DNA from 4 places in the Streptomyces sp. NPDC003720 genome. Region 1 is predicted to be linked to each of the others. Evidence: riboswitches for the same ligand, from Rfam matches in the RefSeq annotation. Region 1 holds a riboswitch; each other region holds the start of a gene.

Region 1 (3,786 bases):
CGATCTCGTGGGTGACGATGACGAGGGTGGTGCCACTGGTCGCCAGGTCCCGGATGACGCCGAGGACTTCGCCGACGAGCTCGGGGTCCAGGGCAGAGGTGGGCTCGTCGAAGAGGATGACGCCGGGGCGCAGGGCGAGGGCGCGGGCGATGGCCACGCGCTGCTGCTGGCCGCCGGAGAGCTGGCGTGGATAGGCGCCGGTCTTGTCGGCGAGGCCGACCCGGCTCAGGAGCTCACGGGCGAGTTCCCGGGCCTCGGGCTTGCCGAGCCGGCCGGTGGCGACGGGGGCGGCAGCCACGTTGTCCAGGACCGTCAGGTGCGGGAAGAGGTTGAAGTTCTGGAAGACGAACCCGATCCTCCCGCGCTGGGTGAGGATGGCCCGCTCGCTCAGCTCCTTCAGCCGGTCGCCCTGCCGCTTCACGCCGATCAGCTCGCCGTTGATGCTGACGTAGCCGATCTCGGGCTTCTCCAAGTGGTTGATGACCCGCAGCAGGGTGGACTTGCCGGAGCCGGAGGGGCCGAGGATCACGGTGACCTCGCCGGGGCGGACGGTCAGATCGATCCCGTTCAGCACCCGATGGGCGCCGTACCACTTGTGCACATCGTGCACCTCGACGGTGGCGGCCTCGACCTCCGCCAGGGCTTCGAGCGTCTCGGCGGTCATACGGTGGCCTCCCGGCGGATGCGGGCCCGCAGGTCGGTGAGACCGGTGCGGAGCTTCTGCAGCGGCGTCGGCGGCTGGACGCGGGTGGCACCGCGGGCGAAGTACCGCTCGACGTAGAACTGGACGACGGAGACGACGCTGGTCAGGATCAGGTACCAGACGGTCACTACCAGCAGCAGCGGCACGATGTCGCCGGGGTAGGTGGAGCCCATGGTCTGCGCGGAGCCGAACAGGTCGAGCAGGGAGACGTAGAAGACCAGCGAGGTCCCCTTGATGAGGCCGATGAGCTGGTTGACGTAGTTCGGGGTGATCGAGCGCAGGGCCTGCGGGAAGACGATTCTCCGGAACTGGTAGGCCTTGGGCAGGCCGAGCGCCGCGGCCGCCTCGTGATGGCCCTGATCGACGGAAAGGATGCCGCCGCGCACCACCTCGGCCGCGTAGGCGGCCTCGTTGAGGCTGAGGCCGATGACGGCGACGACCATGTCGGTGGCGAGTTTCGACTCGTCGAAGGTGAAAAGGGCCGGCCCGAAGGGAATGCCGACGCTCAACGTCTTGTACAGGGCACTGAAGTTGTAGAGGAAGATCAGCACCACGATGAGCGGTATGGAGCGGAACGCCCAGACGTAGGTCCAGCTGAGGGCGCGCAGCACCGGGCTCTTCGACAGCCGGGCCAGAGCGAGCAGGATGCCGCCGATCAGTCCCAACACGGCGCTGTAGGCGGTCGCTTCGAGTGTGATCAGGAGTCCGTCGAGGATGTTCGGTCGCAGGAACCAGTAGCCGAAGCGGTTCCACTGGTAGAAGGGGTTGGAGATCAGTCCGTGCAAGACCTGGGCGACGAGGACCAGGGCGACCGCGGTGACGATCCAGCGTCCTGGCCGCCGTAGCGGTAGAACTCGTTGGGCCGTGAGGGCTTTCGACGGTTCGTTGGCGGTATGCGCCTCGGGGAGGGTGATGGTGGCGCCAGGGGGTTCGCTCATGGTGGGCTCCGGCTGGGTGGTAACGCCCCGGGAGCGCGGCGGCATGCGGGGACGCACACGACGGCGAGGTACCGGGGGGCGGAGGGACGACGGCACACCGCGCGGGCGGTGTCGGTCAGGGGGTGCGGGGGCTGCGGGGAGGTGTCAGCCCCGGCAGCGGGCACAGCCCGGTGCGGTACACAATGCGCTGTTCACGCGGAGCAGATCGACGGTGCGATCGGCCACCAGCAGATTGCGGTACGCCCGTACGCAGCCCTGTGGGCGGCGGATCGCCGTCCTGGGAGCTGCGTGCATGGCGTCACCGTCACTCTTCCGGCCCTTCGGGCCTCGCGCTTACCGAAACGTTTTCGGTCCGGTCGTCACCTGGGGCACCCCACCGCGGCGCGAGGGTTGCCGGTCAGCTAGCCAGGGCTTGTTGCTGACGCTCATGACCGTTCTGGGCCGTAGTTAAGACAACTGCCCGAACGAATGTCAACGCTGGTCCACCAGATGGACCGGCTAACGGGCTGCGTGTGCCGCCCAGTCAAGGATCGGGACGGCTGCGCCGGCGGCCTCCAGGCCATGACAGCGGGCGTGGTGCCGGCGTGCGATGCCGTCGAGGTTCAGGTGGGTACCGAAGGCCGGGTGGGCGGTCAGGCGGCGGGCGTAAGCCCACAGCGCCGGTTGGCCGGCGATGCGCTGCACCGCGGCGGCGTCCAAATGGTTGCGGTGCACGGTGTCGAGTTGGACCAGAGCGACCCACAACTCCACGTCCGCGACGGTGACTTCGTCGCGAATCACGTAGGTACGCCCGGCAAGCCAGCGCTCCAGCACGCCCAGCGTCTCCAACAGCGTCCCGAGCGCCGCGTCGCGCTCCGCCCGCTCCGCGCCGGCCGAACCGGCGCGCTGGGCGGCCTCCTCGATGCCCTGCGCGCACATCCGCTCGACGGCCTCGATCTCGGACTCCGCGCCGCAGGGGTAGGGCGAGGGGCGCTCGCTGCCGAATCTCCGGGCGAGGTCGCGCATGATGTCCGGCGCGTGGGTGCTGACGATCCGTCCGGACCAGTCGTCGCTGAGCACAGGAGCGACGGCCGGACCGGTGTACCGGTGTGCGCTCGCGTCGTAGAGCGGCCGCAGAGCCGAGTGACCGCCCTCGGGGCAGTCGGGCACGGCGGGCAGGAAAGTCGTGGGGCATACGGTGTCCAGGCTGAGCAGGCTGTGGACGACGGCGAGGCGGAGCCCATCGGGACACGCGGTCGACAGATGGAGCCGGTAGCGGCCGGGAACGGCGTAGTGGCCGCTGCGTGCGTCCCGGCCGATCCGGCCCCGGAAGGCGGGCGCGGATCGGCCGGACGGGTGGGCGGCCAGCGGTGTGACGGTCATGACTCTCCCCGAGAGCGGGCGCGGGACGTACGCGCGGCGGAAGCGACGTCGGACGAGGGAGCAGGGCTCACCTGCGCACACCGGACAGGGCGAACGATGAGGGGACGCCGTCGGCGCGGGATGGGCGCGGCTCAGGCCCGGGACCTGATCGCGCTGCAGACGCGCTGCAGGTCGATGTGGCGGCGGCAGGTCAGGTGAAGAGACGGACGGCTCACTCGGACGGTGACCGGTTTCAGACGTCTCATATTTCCCTACCGATTTACTGGGATTCCTGCAGTGAGTGTCGATCCGACCGACGTCGACGTCAAGAGGTCCGTCCCGGGTCGCGGACTTCCCGATGGACGGTGTCCCTCGGTGGCACAGTCACCACACGTTTCCCACTGCAACCGTCGGGACGCGGTGACGGTCTCCTGCAAGGGACCCAGAAGGGCTCGCAGGCTCTCTCGATCGGAGCCGGTTCTGACTGACATGACTGTTGGAGTAGCGCTCAACGCGTCCGACGCGCCGAACCAGGTCGACGCGACCGTCCAACTGGCCCGAGAGGCCGCGGAACTCGGCCTCGCGTTGGCCTGGTTCGGGCAGGCCTTCGGCCCGGACTCGCCCCAGCTTGCGGCGATCGTCGGTCGCGAAGTGCCCGCACTGCAGGTCGGCACCTCCGCGATCCCCGTTTTCGGCCGCCACCCGCTGCTGATCTCCAGCCAGGCCCAGGCCGCCCAGGCCGCGACCCACGGCCGCTACCACCTCGGTCTGGCCCTGGGCACGAAGCTACTGACGGAGGCCGGC
Region 2 (3,786 bases), on a different contig from region 1:
CAAGGGAACGCAGTTCGACGTCGACCTCGCTCCGACCCTGCCGCGCAGCGCCCAGGGTCATCCGGTGATCTTCCAGGCCGGTGACTCCGGTGAGGGGCGCGACTTCGCCGCCCGCAACGCCGACGTCATCTTCTCCGCGCACGGCACCGACTTCGACGACGCACTGGCCTTCGCCGACGACATCCGGCGCCGACTGCGCGCGGTCGGGCGGCCCGACGACGATCTGCGGATCCTGCCCGGCACCGAGATCATCATCGGCGCCACGGAGGAGGAGGCTCAGGAGAAGAAGCGCTGGGTCCGGCTCCAACAGGTCACCCCTGCAACGGCCTTGGGGATCGCCGGGCTGCTGTGGGGCATCGACCTGTCGGACCACGACGCCGACGGCCCCTTGCCCAAGGAGGACCCGGTCGTCACCGAGAACGACGGCTCCTTCGGTGCTCGGCGCGTCGCCGACCCGCGTGCCGTCGTCGGGGAGTGGCGGGCGAAGGCGGAGGCGCACGGCTGGTCGCTGCGCGAGACCGTCATCGCGCTGGGCCCGCAGCGCGGGCACGTCGGCACTCCGTCCGGCCTCGCCGACAAGTTCGCCCACTATGTACGGCACGGCGCGGTCGACGGATTCAACGTCACGCCGTACCTCATCCCCGACGGCCTCGACGACATCGTCGACCTGCTCGTCCCGGAACTGCAGGAACGCGGGATCTACCGCACCGAATACACCGGCAACACCCTGCGCGAGAACCTCGGCCTGCGCGCACCCCTCACCCACCGGTCCGCACCGCGCCAGCGGCAGGCGGGCTGAGCCCCCGGCCCGGCGCGACGAGAAGACGTTCGAGGCCGAGGTGCGCCGTCACGACGCGGGCGCCACCGAGGTCGTGTTCTCGGTCACCGAGATCGCGGGAGCAGCCGACCGCCGACGCACCTGGCGACTCCTCGGCGAACTGGCCGGCTGAGTACACCCGTCGGCCCCACAACCCCTTGCATTCCCTGCCCGAAGGCACCCCCGGCACAAAGGAGATTCCCCATATGACCACCGAGGCCACCACCACGGACCTCCACGCCTTCACCGAGACCTGGCTGGAGTGGTACCGCAGCCAGGAGGCCCGGCTCGCCGCCCCGCACGGCTTCCTGGCGGTCACCGGCCTGCACTGGCTCGACGACCGGCCCCAGCGCTTCCCGGACGCGCCCGGCTCGTGGCACACCGGCCCCGAAGGCGTCGTCGTGGACCTCGACGAGGGCGAGGAGCTGGTCGTCGACGGGACGCCGGTGCGCGGCCAGCACCGCTTCGGCGTGCTTCCCGAGCGCGGCGGCGTCGACGCCGTCTGGGGAGACGCCGTCATCGAGGTCGCCAAGCGCGGCGGCAACGACATCGTGCGCCCCCGGCACCCGGACGCGCCGCTGCGCACGGCTTTCACCGGCACGCCCGCCTACGCCCCCGATCCGCGCTGGGCCGTGCCTGGCCGCTACATTCCCTTCGACACACCGCGGCCGACCACCGTGGGCGCCGCGGTCGAGGGCCTTGAGCATGTGTACGACGCTCCGGGCAGGGTCGAGTTCGAGCTCGACGGGCGCCCGCTGTCGCTGACCGCATTTCCCGGCCCTGGTGCGGGACGGCTGCTGGTGCTGTTCACCGACGCGACCTCCGGGGTCACCACCTACGCCGCCAACCGGTCCCTGGCGCTCGATCCGCCCGCCGCCGACGGCACGGTCGTCCTGGACTTCAACCGCGCCGCGAACCTGCCGTGCGCCTACACGGACCTGGCCACCTGCCCGCTGCCCCCGGCCGAGAACCGGCTGCCCGTGGCGATCGAGGCCGGCCAGAAGATCCCCCGCGAGCGCGGAGGCTCCTGAGCCGGACGCACTCACGCCCCGACTCCCCTGACGGAGCGTCCTTTTGCGCCATTGACGCACGCCAAGACCGCTCCGTAGGATCATGAACGGCATTGAGTGTCAGCGTGAAGCCCTGGCTCGCTGACCGGCAACCCTCCCGCGCGGTGGGGTGCTCCAGGTGAAAGCCCGGCGGGATCACCGACGATCCCGCAAGCGCGTGGCCCCGTGACCGGGGCCGGATAGGCGGAGGACCGATATGCGGCACGGTGGTGACCTCAGCGCCCGTTTCGCCGGCGCCACCGTGTTCTCCCGGCTCTCGCGTCGGCGCCACATCGACCTCAAGCGCTCGACCAGCTGTCTCTGTCAGGCCTGACGGGTCTTCCCGCCCCAGGCCGCGGTACGAGACCTGTCGTCGCCGCACCCGCCTGCGCCTGATCTCCGCCTGTCTTTGATCCTCCCTTTTCCCTCTGATCCCCGCCTGCACAGCGCCCCCTCGGCACCGGCGTCGCGCCGGCCGGGGCCGCATGCCCACGCACGGCCATGCCTCGTACGGCGTCCGTGCCTGGTGACACGAGTTGGAGAAGCCCTCCGTGACTGCACTTTCCCATGTCAGATCCTCCCGGTGGGCGGCACTGACCGCCCTTGTGACCACCAGTGTTCTGCTGAGCGCCTGCGGCTCCGGCGGCGGCGATTCCGGCAGCGGCGCCGGGCAGCCCAAGTCCGGCGGCACCCTGACCTTCGCGGTGGGTTCGGACGCCGGCTGCGTGGATCCGCAGCAGGTCGCCAGCAACGAGACCATCTACTCGGTGCGCCAGGTCGTGGACTCCCTGACGGACCAGGACCCCAAGACCGGCAAGATCGTGCCGTGGCTGGCGAAGAGCTGGGATGTCAGCTCCGACGCCACGACGTTCACGTTCCATCTGAGGTCGGGCGTCACCTTCAGCGACGGCTCGAAGCTGACCGCGCAGGTGGTCAAGGACAACTTCGACGCGGTGCCGAAGCTCGGCGCCCTGGGGACGCTCGCCGAGGGCTATCTGAGCGGCGTCAAGAGCACCACCGTGGTCGACCCGCTCACCGTGAAGGTGACCTTCAGCCAGCCCAACGCCCAGTTTCTTCAGGCCACTTCGACACACTCGCTGGGGATCGAGTCCTCGGCGAGCGTGAAGAAGACCCCGCAGCGGAAGTGCAGCGAGGGGGTGATCGGGTCCGGGCCCTTCGTGCTGAAGCAGTACGTGCAGAACCAGTCCCTCACCCTCGCCAAGCGCACCGGATACGCCTGGGGTTCCTCGCTGTGGTCCAAGAAGGGCGAGGCGTACCTGGACAAGCTGGTGTTCAAGGTGGTGCCGGAGGCGGGTGTGCGGGCCGGCAGCCTGCAGTCCGGCCAGGTCGACGCCGTCTCCAGCGTCGGCAAGGCCAACGAGGCGGCCCTCAAGGGCGGCCAGGTCACCCTCCAGCGACGGGCCAACCCCGGCGTCGTGTTCGGTCTCGGCCTCAACAACTCACGGCCGCTGCTCAAGGACGCCAAGGTGCGCCAGGCGATCCTGTACGCCGTTGACCGGCAGCAGATCGCCGACACCGTGTTTCCGACCGGCACCCGGCCGGCCACCAGCGTCCTCGCGCACACCACGCCCGACTACACCGACCTCGCCTCCGGCCTGACCTTCGACGCCGCCGCGGCCAAGTCCTCGCTGGACGGGGCCGGCTGGAAGACCGGCAGCGACGGCATCCGCGCCAAGGACGGCAAGAAGCTCAGCCTGACCATCAAGTGGTTCCCCAACGCGGCCACCAACCAGCCCGCGCTGGAGCTGATCCAGCAGCAGCTCAAGGCCGTCGGCGTCGAAGTGGTTCTCAAGCAGCTCCAGATCACGCAGTTCGCCCCGACCCTCCAGTCGGGTGACTACGACGCGGTGTGGGGCAACGTGACCCGTGCCGACCCCGACATCCTGCGCAGCTCCTTCT
Region 3 (3,786 bases), on a different contig from region 1:
CGCGTTCCGCACCTACTCCCAGCACGACCTGGAGGCGGCGTTCGCGATCGGCCTCGACTCGTGAACGCCGCCTGACGTCGCGCCTGCGGCTCAGACCTGATCGCGCACCGGCACGCAGCGGCCGTCCTCGGTGCGGTAGCGCCAGCGCGCGCCGTCGCGGACCAGCTCCCGCACCGCGTCGACGAAGCGCTCGACGTGCTCGTCGGGCGTGCCCGCCCCGAAGCTGACCCGGACCGCGTTCAGGGACCTCTCGCCGGGCGCGGCCTCGGGCGCCCCGCACTCTCCCGGCGCCCCGGGGTCGCCGCCCAGCAGGGTGCGCACCAGCGGGTGGGCGCAGAACAGGCCGTCGCGGACGCCGATGCCGTACTCGGCGGAGAGCGCGGCGGCGAAGTGGGAGCTGTTCCAGCCCTCGACCACGAAGGAGATCACGCCGACCCGCGGGGCGTCGTCGCCGAACAGCGACAGCACCCTGACCTCCGGGACCTCGGCGAGACCCGCCCGGACCCGGGCGATCAGGTGCTGCTCGCGGGCCACCAGGGCCTCCCAGCCGGCCTCGGTGAGGGCCTTGCAGGCGGAGGCGATGGAGTAGGCGCCGATGACGTTCGGGGAGCCGGCCTCGTGGCGGGCGGCGCTCTCGTGCCACTCCGCGTCCACTCCCCCGTCCTCGCGCCGCGTGACCCTGCGGCTGGCGCCGCCGCCCGCGAGGTACGGCTCGGCCGCGGCCAGCCAGTCGGCGCGGCCGGCCAGCACGCCGGAGCCGAAGGGCGCGTACAGCTTGTGCCCGGAGAAGGCCACCCAGTCGACGTCCAGGTCCCGGACGGACACCGGGTGGTGCGGGGCGAGCTGGGCGGCGTCCAGGACGATCCGGGCCCCGTGCGCGTGGGCCGCGGCGGCCAGCTCGCGCACCGGCCACAGCTCGCCGGTGACGTTGGAGGCGCCGGTGACGCACACCAGGGCCGGGCCGTACGGGTCGCGGTCGGCGAGGGCCCGCTCCAGCGTCTCCACGGCCTGCCGCGGGGTGCGCGGCGCGTCGAGGACGGTCACCCGCGCGTCCCGCCACGGCAGCAGGGCGGCGTGGTGCTCGGTCTCGAAGACGAAGACCTCGCAGCCGGCCGGGAGCGCCCGGGCGAGGAGGTTCAGGGAGTCCGTGGTCGAGCGGGTGAAGACCACCTGGTCCTGGGCGCGGCAGTCGAGGAATCCGGCGACCGTCCGGCGGGCGTTCTCGAACAGGTCGGTGGAGAGCTGGGAGAGGTAGCCGGCGCCGCGGTGGACGCTGCCGTAGTACGGCGCGTAGGCGGCGACGTCGTCCCAGACGCGCTGCAGGGCGGGGGCGCTGGCGGCGTAGTCGAGCGCGGCGTAGGCGACCTCGCCGCCCGTGACGAGCGGGACGGAGACGTCGCGGCCCAGAACGGGCAGCTCGCCACAAATGGTCTGGACGGCGGCAGCGGTGGAGACGGACATGGTGAACTCCCGTGAGGCAGGCTGGAATCACCGTGCGAGCGGTACGGCTCGAGCACGGCGGAAGGTGAAAAGGGGTACGCGGAGGCGGGGCTCTACGCCCTATCGCATTCGCTTGCTCACAGAAGGCTCCCTCGACGACCAGGACCCCTGGTCCCGCGCTCCTTCAGGAGCCGCGCGAGGGGTCCGCGCTTGCCGTGGACCTCGCTGCCCACGACCTGGTCCTCACCCGGGGCACCCCGCCACGGACGGAGGGTTGCCGGACAGCCGGCCGGGGCCGAATGGCTGTCACTCATGACCTGGTTCAGTATCCTGCCACACGATCTTCTATGCGCAAGGCGCGGTCCGGCATCCGGACCGCGCCTCGCGTCGCACCGGGGCGGGTCAGGCGTTGCTGGCCGCCACCCAGCGCTCCAGCGTCCGCTTCGCCGCACCGCTGTCGATGGACTCCGCCGCCCTCGCCATGCCGGCCCGGAGCTGCTCGGTGAGCGGCTCGCCGGACGGCCGCAGGGCGACCAGCGCCGCCGCCGAGTTCAGCAGCACCGCGTCCCGGACGGGGCCGTGCTCGCCGTCCAGCACGCGCCGGGCCACCTCCGCGTTGTACGAGGCGTCGGCGCCGCGCAGCGCCTCCACGGGGACCAGCTCGATGCCGGCGTCCCGGGGGTCGAAGCGCTCCTCGGCGACCTCGCCGTCCCGGACCACCCACACCCGGGACGTCGAGGTGGTGGTCAGCTCGTCCAGCCCGTCGTCGCCCCGGAAGACAAGGGCGGAGTTGCCGCGCTCGGCCAGCACCCCGGCCACGATCGGCGCCATGCGCGGATCGGCCACGCCGACCGCCTGGGCGCGCACCTTGGCCGGGTTGGTCAGCGGGCCGAGCACGTTGAAGGTGGTGCGGATGCCCAACTGGCCGCGCGCCGCCGCCACATGGCGCAGCGACGGGTGGAACTTCACCGCGAAGCAGATGGTGATGCCGGCCTCTTCGGCGACCTCGGCGACCCGCCGCGGGGTCAGGGACAGGTTGATGCCGAGCTTCTCCAGCACGTCGGAGGAGCCGGAGGCGGAGGACGCGGCGCGGTTGCCGTGCTTGACGACCTTCGTGCCGGTGCCGGCGACGACGATCGACGACATGGTGGAGATGTTCACCGTCTTCGCGCCGTCGCCGCCGGTGCCGACGATGTCGACGGCCGGCCCGGGCACCTCGATCACATTGGCGTGCTCGTACATGGTCCGCACGAGTCCGGTGATCTCCTGCACCGTCTCGCCCTTGGCGCGCAGCGCCACCATGAACCCGGCGATCTGGGCGTCGGTCGCCTCCCCGCGCATGATGAGGTCCATGGCCCAGGCGGTGTCGTCGGCGGACAGGTCCCGGCCGTCCAGCAGGCCGTTCAGCAGGGCGGGCCAGGAACGGCCCGCCGCGGTGTCGCCTCCAGCGGGGGTCACAGCGCTCATAGCCGCTCCTGGGTGTCGTCGCACAACGGTGTGCTCCCACCCTATCCAGCCCCGGACACGGCGAAGGGCCCCGTCCGCAAGCCGGACGGGGCCCTTCGACTGTGGCGTGGCGACGCTCGGGGATCAGTGGTGGCCGTGGCCGCTGGTGATCTCCCGGTACTCCTCGACGGTTGCCTTCGGGATCTGGTTGTCCTCGCCGTAGTAGGCGTTGCTGAGCTTGGCGCGCAGCTTCTCGGACCCCTTCACCTTGCGCTCGACACCGTTCTCGTCCACCGTCGGGCCGATCTCGGCCGGCTCGTACTGGTGGTGGGCGGTGAGGGTGTGGAGCTGCTCCTGGCTGAGCGGCTCGTGGATCTCGATGAACTCACCGTGCGGCAGGCGCTTGATGATGCCCGTCTCACGGCCGTGCAGCACCTTCTCGCGGTCCCGGCGCTGCAGGCCGAGGCAGATCCGCTTGGTGACGATGAAGGCGATGACCGGTCCGGCGAAGAAGGAGATCCGGACGAACCACGTGACCGCGTTCAGCGACAGGCTGAAGTGGGTCGCGAAGAGGTCGTTGCCACCGCCGACCAGGCCGACCATGTAGACCGTGATCCAGGCGACGCCGAACGCGGTGCGCGTCGGGGCGTTGCGCGGGCGGTCCAGGATGTGGTGCTCGTTCTTGTCCCCGGTGACCCAGGACTCGATGAACGGGTAGAGCGCGATCGCGGCGAGCACCAGGCCGAAGAGGACCAGCGGGATGAACACGCCCAGGACGAGCGTGTGACCCCAGAAGTTGATCTCCCAGCCCGGCATGTAGCGGACCAGACCCTCGGCGAAGCCCATGTACCAGTCGGGCTGGGCGCCGGTGGACACCTGGTCGGGCCGGTAGGGGCCCAT
Region 4 (3,786 bases), on a different contig from region 1:
CGATCTCCTCGCGCAGGGCCGCCATCCGCTCGTCCACGTCCGGCCGGTGCGCCCGCTCGCGCAGGAAGTCGGCGTCCGCGCCGAGCCCGTGCACCCCGATCCGGGTCCCGGACGGGATGCCGGGGCCGAGCACCGCGTGGCAGCAGTCCTTGAACGCGTCCGCCCAGCGCTCGGTCAGGAACGCGGCCCGGTCCGCGCCGAGGATGCCGGTCAGCAGCTCGGCGGCGATGTCGTCGGGCAGCAGCCGGAAGTAGTCCGGCGGGGCCCACGGGGTGTGCGAGAAGTGGCCGATGCGCAGGTCCGGACGGAGCTGCCGGAGCATCCGGGGGGCGAGGGCCAGGTGGTAGTCCTGGATGAGCACCGCGGCACCCTCGGCCGCCTCCTGCGCCAGCGCCTCGGCGAACGCCCGGTTGTACGCCTGGTACGAGGCCCACTGGCGGCGGAACTCCGCGTCGAGGACCGGCTCCAGCGGGGTCTGGTACAGCATGTGGTGGACGAACCAGAGCACCGAGTTGGCGATGCCGTTGTAGGCGTCGTGGTGCACGGCCGCGTCGATGTCCAGCATCCGCACGTGCTGCCCGCCGGTGTCCTCGGACGGCAGCAGGCCGCCGCCCGCCCGCCGTGCCGCCTCCCGGTCGCCGTCGCCGAGCGCGGCGCAGACCCACACCGCGTTGGCGTCCGGCCCGATGGCCGAAAGACCCGAGACCAGTCCGCCGCCGCCCCGTCTGGCGCGCAGCGAACCGTCCTCGAGCGCCTCGTACGAAACCGGGCCGCGGTTGGACGCGACCAGTACCTCAGCACCCTGCGTGGAAGCCATGATTCTCAACCTAGCCCGGCCCGGAAACGCTCAAACGTGCGCTCCGCCCCGGAAGGCGGCTGTATACGGCCGTTCTTCCGCGTTCACCGCGCCGCTCAGGCCACCCTGCGGTGCGCGTACTCCGCGATCTCCACCATCGGCGGCCGCTCCTCGGTGTCCACCGGGTAGGTGCGCGGCTCGAACCCGTCCTCGCCGCGCTCGAACTGGGTGAGCGCGGGCCGTACGAGGTGGCCGCGGGCCAGCCGGAGCTGCGCGGTGCGGTAGATCGCCGCGGCCATCCGGCCGAGCGCCTGCCCGTCCTGGTGCCGGTGCCTGCGCACCCCCACGTCCACCTGGGCCAGCGCGTCCAGGCCCACCAGGTGCAGGGCGTCCACCAGCATGCCGAGCTCCACGCCGTAGCCCACCGGGAACGGGAGCTGCTCCAGCAGCGAGCGGCGGGCCGCGTACTCCCCGCCCAGCGGCTGCACGAAGCCGGCGAGCTGCGGCCAGTGCATGTTCAGCAGGGGGCGGGCCATCAGCTCGGTGACCCGGCCGCCCTGTCCGGCGGCGCCGCCCAGCGGACGGTCGTACATCGCCTTGACCAGGTCGACGTCCGGGTCGGTGAGCAGCGGGCCGACGATGCCGAGGACGAAGTCGGAGGAGAACTCCCGCAGGTCGGCGTCGACGAAGCAGACGATGTCCCCGCTCGTCGCCAGCAGCGAGCGCCACAGCACCTCACCCTTGCCGGGGAGGGCCGGTATGCGCGGCAGGACGCTGTCGCGGTGCACCACCCGGGCGCCGGCCGCGGCGGCGACCTCGGCGGTGCGGTCGGTGGACCCGGAGTCGACCACGACTATCTCGTCGACCAGCGGAGCCTGCCGCACGAGGTCGCGGCGGATGACGGCGACGATGTCGCCGACCGTCTCCTCCTCGTTCAGCGCGGGCAGGACGACGGAGACGGACTGGCCGGAGCGCTGTTTGGCGGCCAGGACTCCGTGCAGCGGGCGGTCGGCCACGGACCAGGAGCGGGTGGCCAGCCAGCGCTCGACTTCTTCCAGCACGGTCTGCGGCTCCTCACTGTCGTGATCACGCCTGTTGAGGGGGGTGATGCATCTCGCGGTTCGGACGACTATCTCAACTGTCCCGGCCGTCGGTTACAGTCTTGAACAACGCCGATGACCATCGCATGTCGGGGTCGCCCGGCGTTCACAACCGAATACCGCTCATCCAGAGGGGCAGAGGGACACGGCCCGATGAAGCCCCGGCAACCCCCCTGAGCCGCACTCGTTTCGCGCGAGGCTCCCGGCCAGGGAAGGTGCCAAATCCGTCTCGCGGCGAGATGCGTCGTGAGGAAGATGAGGAGAAAGGGCCTCGCCTCCATGGCTGTGCAGACAGTTGCAAGCACCAGCAATCCCGCCGTCGATCTCGGCCCCGCCGCTGCCCTGAGCTGTCGCGAATGCGGCCACCGGGTACCCCTCGGACCGGTCTTCGCGTGCGAGGAGTGTTTCGGCCCGCTGGAGATCGCCTACGACTTCTCGGCCTACGACACCGAGGAACTGCGCCGGCGCATCGAGGCGGGCCCCGCGAACATCTGGCGCTACGCGCCCCTGCTGCCCGTCCCCGCCGACGTGGCCGACAAGCCGAACATCAACCCCGGCTGGACCAAGCTCGTCAAGGCCGACAACCTGGCCGCCGAGCTGGGCGTCACCGGCGGGCTGTACGTGAAGGACGACTCCGGCAACCCGACGCACTCCTTCAAGGACCGCGTCGTCGCCCAGGCCCTGGAGGCCGCGCGCGCCTTCGGCTTCACCACCCTGTCGTGCTCCTCCACCGGGAACCTCGCCGGCGCCGTCGGCGCCGCCGCCGCCCGGGCCGGCTTCCGCTCCTGCGTGTTCATCCCGCACGACCTGGAGCAGGGCAAGGTCGTCATGGCCGCGGTCTACGGCGGCGAACTCGTCGGCATCGAGGGCAACTACGACGACGTGAACCGGTTCTGCTCCGAGCTGATCGGCGACCCGGCCGGCGAGGGCTGGGGCTTCGTCAACGTCAACCTGCGGCCGTACTACGCCGAGGGCTCCAAGACGCTGGCGTACGAGATCTGCGAGCAGCTCGGCTGGCGGCTGCCGGACCAGATCGTGGTCCCGATCGCCTCCGGCTCCCAGCTCACGAAGATCGACAAGGGCCTGCAGGAGCTGATCAAGCTGGGTCTGGTCGAGGACCGGCCGTACAAGATCTTCGGCGCCCAGGCCGAGGGCTGCTCGCCGGTGTCGACCGCGTACAAGGCGGGCCACGACGTCGTACGGCCGCAGAAGCCGAACACCATCGCCAAGTCCCTCGCCATCGGCAACCCGGCCGACGGGCCGTACGTCCTGGACATCGCCCGCCGCACCGGCGGCGCGGTCGAGGACGTGACGGACGAGGAGGTCGTGGACGCGATCAAGCTGCTGGCCCGGACCGAGGGCATCTTCGCGGAGACGGCGGGCGGCGTGACCGTCGGCGTCACCCGCAAGCTGCTCAAGGAGGGCGTGCTGGACCCGGCGAAGACCACGGTCGTCCTCAACACCGGCGACGGCCTCAAGACCCTCGACGCGGTGGCCGGTACCGGCCTCACCGCCACCATCCGCCCGAACCTGGACTCCTTCCGAGAGGCTGGCCTCGCATGAGCGTGACCGTTCGCATCCCCACCATCCTGCGCACCTACACCGGCGGGCAGGCCGAGGTCCCCGCCGAGGGCGCGAACCTCGCCGAGGTCATCGAGAACCTGGAGAAGAACCACACCGGGATCGCCGCGCGGGTGCTGGACGACCAGGGCAAGCTGCGCCGTTTCGTCAACGTGTACGTCAACGACGACGACGTCCGCTTCGAGCAGGGGCTGGAGACCGCGACCCCGGACGGCGCCGGCGTCTCCATCATTCCGGCCGTCGCCGGCGGCTGACAGAATGACCGATCATTACCTTCGGTAACGCCGGTTACCCATTGTTCATTGAATG

The links. Region 1 has a riboswitch for S-adenosylmethionine ahead of ACFYU0_RS05200 (amino acid ABC transporter permease). Riboswitches for the same ligand answer to the same signal wherever they lie in the genome.
Region 2: another riboswitch for S-adenosylmethionine. It lies ahead of ACFYU0_RS07525 (putative leader peptide); the one in region 1 lies ahead of ACFYU0_RS05200 (amino acid ABC transporter permease).
Region 3: another riboswitch for S-adenosylmethionine. It lies ahead of ACFYU0_RS24380 (aminotransferase class V-fold PLP-dependent enzyme); the one in region 1 lies ahead of ACFYU0_RS05200 (amino acid ABC transporter permease).
Region 4: another riboswitch for S-adenosylmethionine. It lies ahead of thrC (threonine synthase); the one in region 1 lies ahead of ACFYU0_RS05200 (amino acid ABC transporter permease).

The regions. Positions count from the first base shown of each region.
Region 1 is NZ_JBIANZ010000001.1:1,063,876-1,067,661, reverse strand. Features, by position in the region: gene ACFYU0_RS05205 (amino acid ABC transporter ATP-binding protein) at 1-664, opposite strand, end outside; gene ACFYU0_RS05200 (amino acid ABC transporter permease) at 661-1,641, opposite strand; SAM riboswitch class IV at 1,966-2,074, opposite strand; gene ACFYU0_RS05195 (glutathione S-transferase C-terminal domain-containing protein) at 2,140-3,003, opposite strand; partial or broken gene ACFYU0_RS05190 (LLM class flavin-dependent oxidoreductase) at 3,472-3,786, shown strand, end outside.
Region 2 is NZ_JBIANZ010000002.1:439,889-443,674, reverse strand. Features, by position in the region: gene ACFYU0_RS07540 (NtaA/DmoA family FMN-dependent monooxygenase) at 1-799, shown strand, start outside; partial or broken gene ACFYU0_RS07535 (LLM class F420-dependent oxidoreductase) at 816-950, shown strand; gene ACFYU0_RS07530 (DUF1684 domain-containing protein) at 1,024-1,848, shown strand; SAM riboswitch class IV at 1,937-2,049, shown strand; gene ACFYU0_RS07525 (putative leader peptide) at 2,084-2,200, shown strand; gene ACFYU0_RS07520 (ABC transporter substrate-binding protein) at 2,472-3,786, shown strand, end outside.
Region 3 is NZ_JBIANZ010000009.1:6,677-10,462, reverse strand. Features, by position in the region: gene ACFYU0_RS24385 (Lrp/AsnC ligand binding domain-containing protein) at 1-64, shown strand, start outside; gene ACFYU0_RS24380 (aminotransferase class V-fold PLP-dependent enzyme) at 91-1,461, opposite strand; SAM riboswitch class IV at 1,642-1,758, opposite strand; gene trpD (anthranilate phosphoribosyltransferase) at 1,843-2,907, opposite strand; gene ACFYU0_RS24370 (cytochrome bc complex cytochrome b subunit) at 3,031-3,786, opposite strand, start outside.
Region 4 is NZ_JBIANZ010000007.1:157,334-161,119, forward strand. Features, by position in the region: gene ACFYU0_RS20630 (trehalose-6-phosphate synthase) at 1-817, opposite strand, end outside; gene ACFYU0_RS20635 (glucosyl-3-phosphoglycerate synthase) at 913-1,857, opposite strand; SAM riboswitch class I at 2,017-2,158, shown strand; gene thrC (threonine synthase) at 2,176-3,459, shown strand; gene ACFYU0_RS20645 (MoaD/ThiS family protein) at 3,456-3,731, shown strand.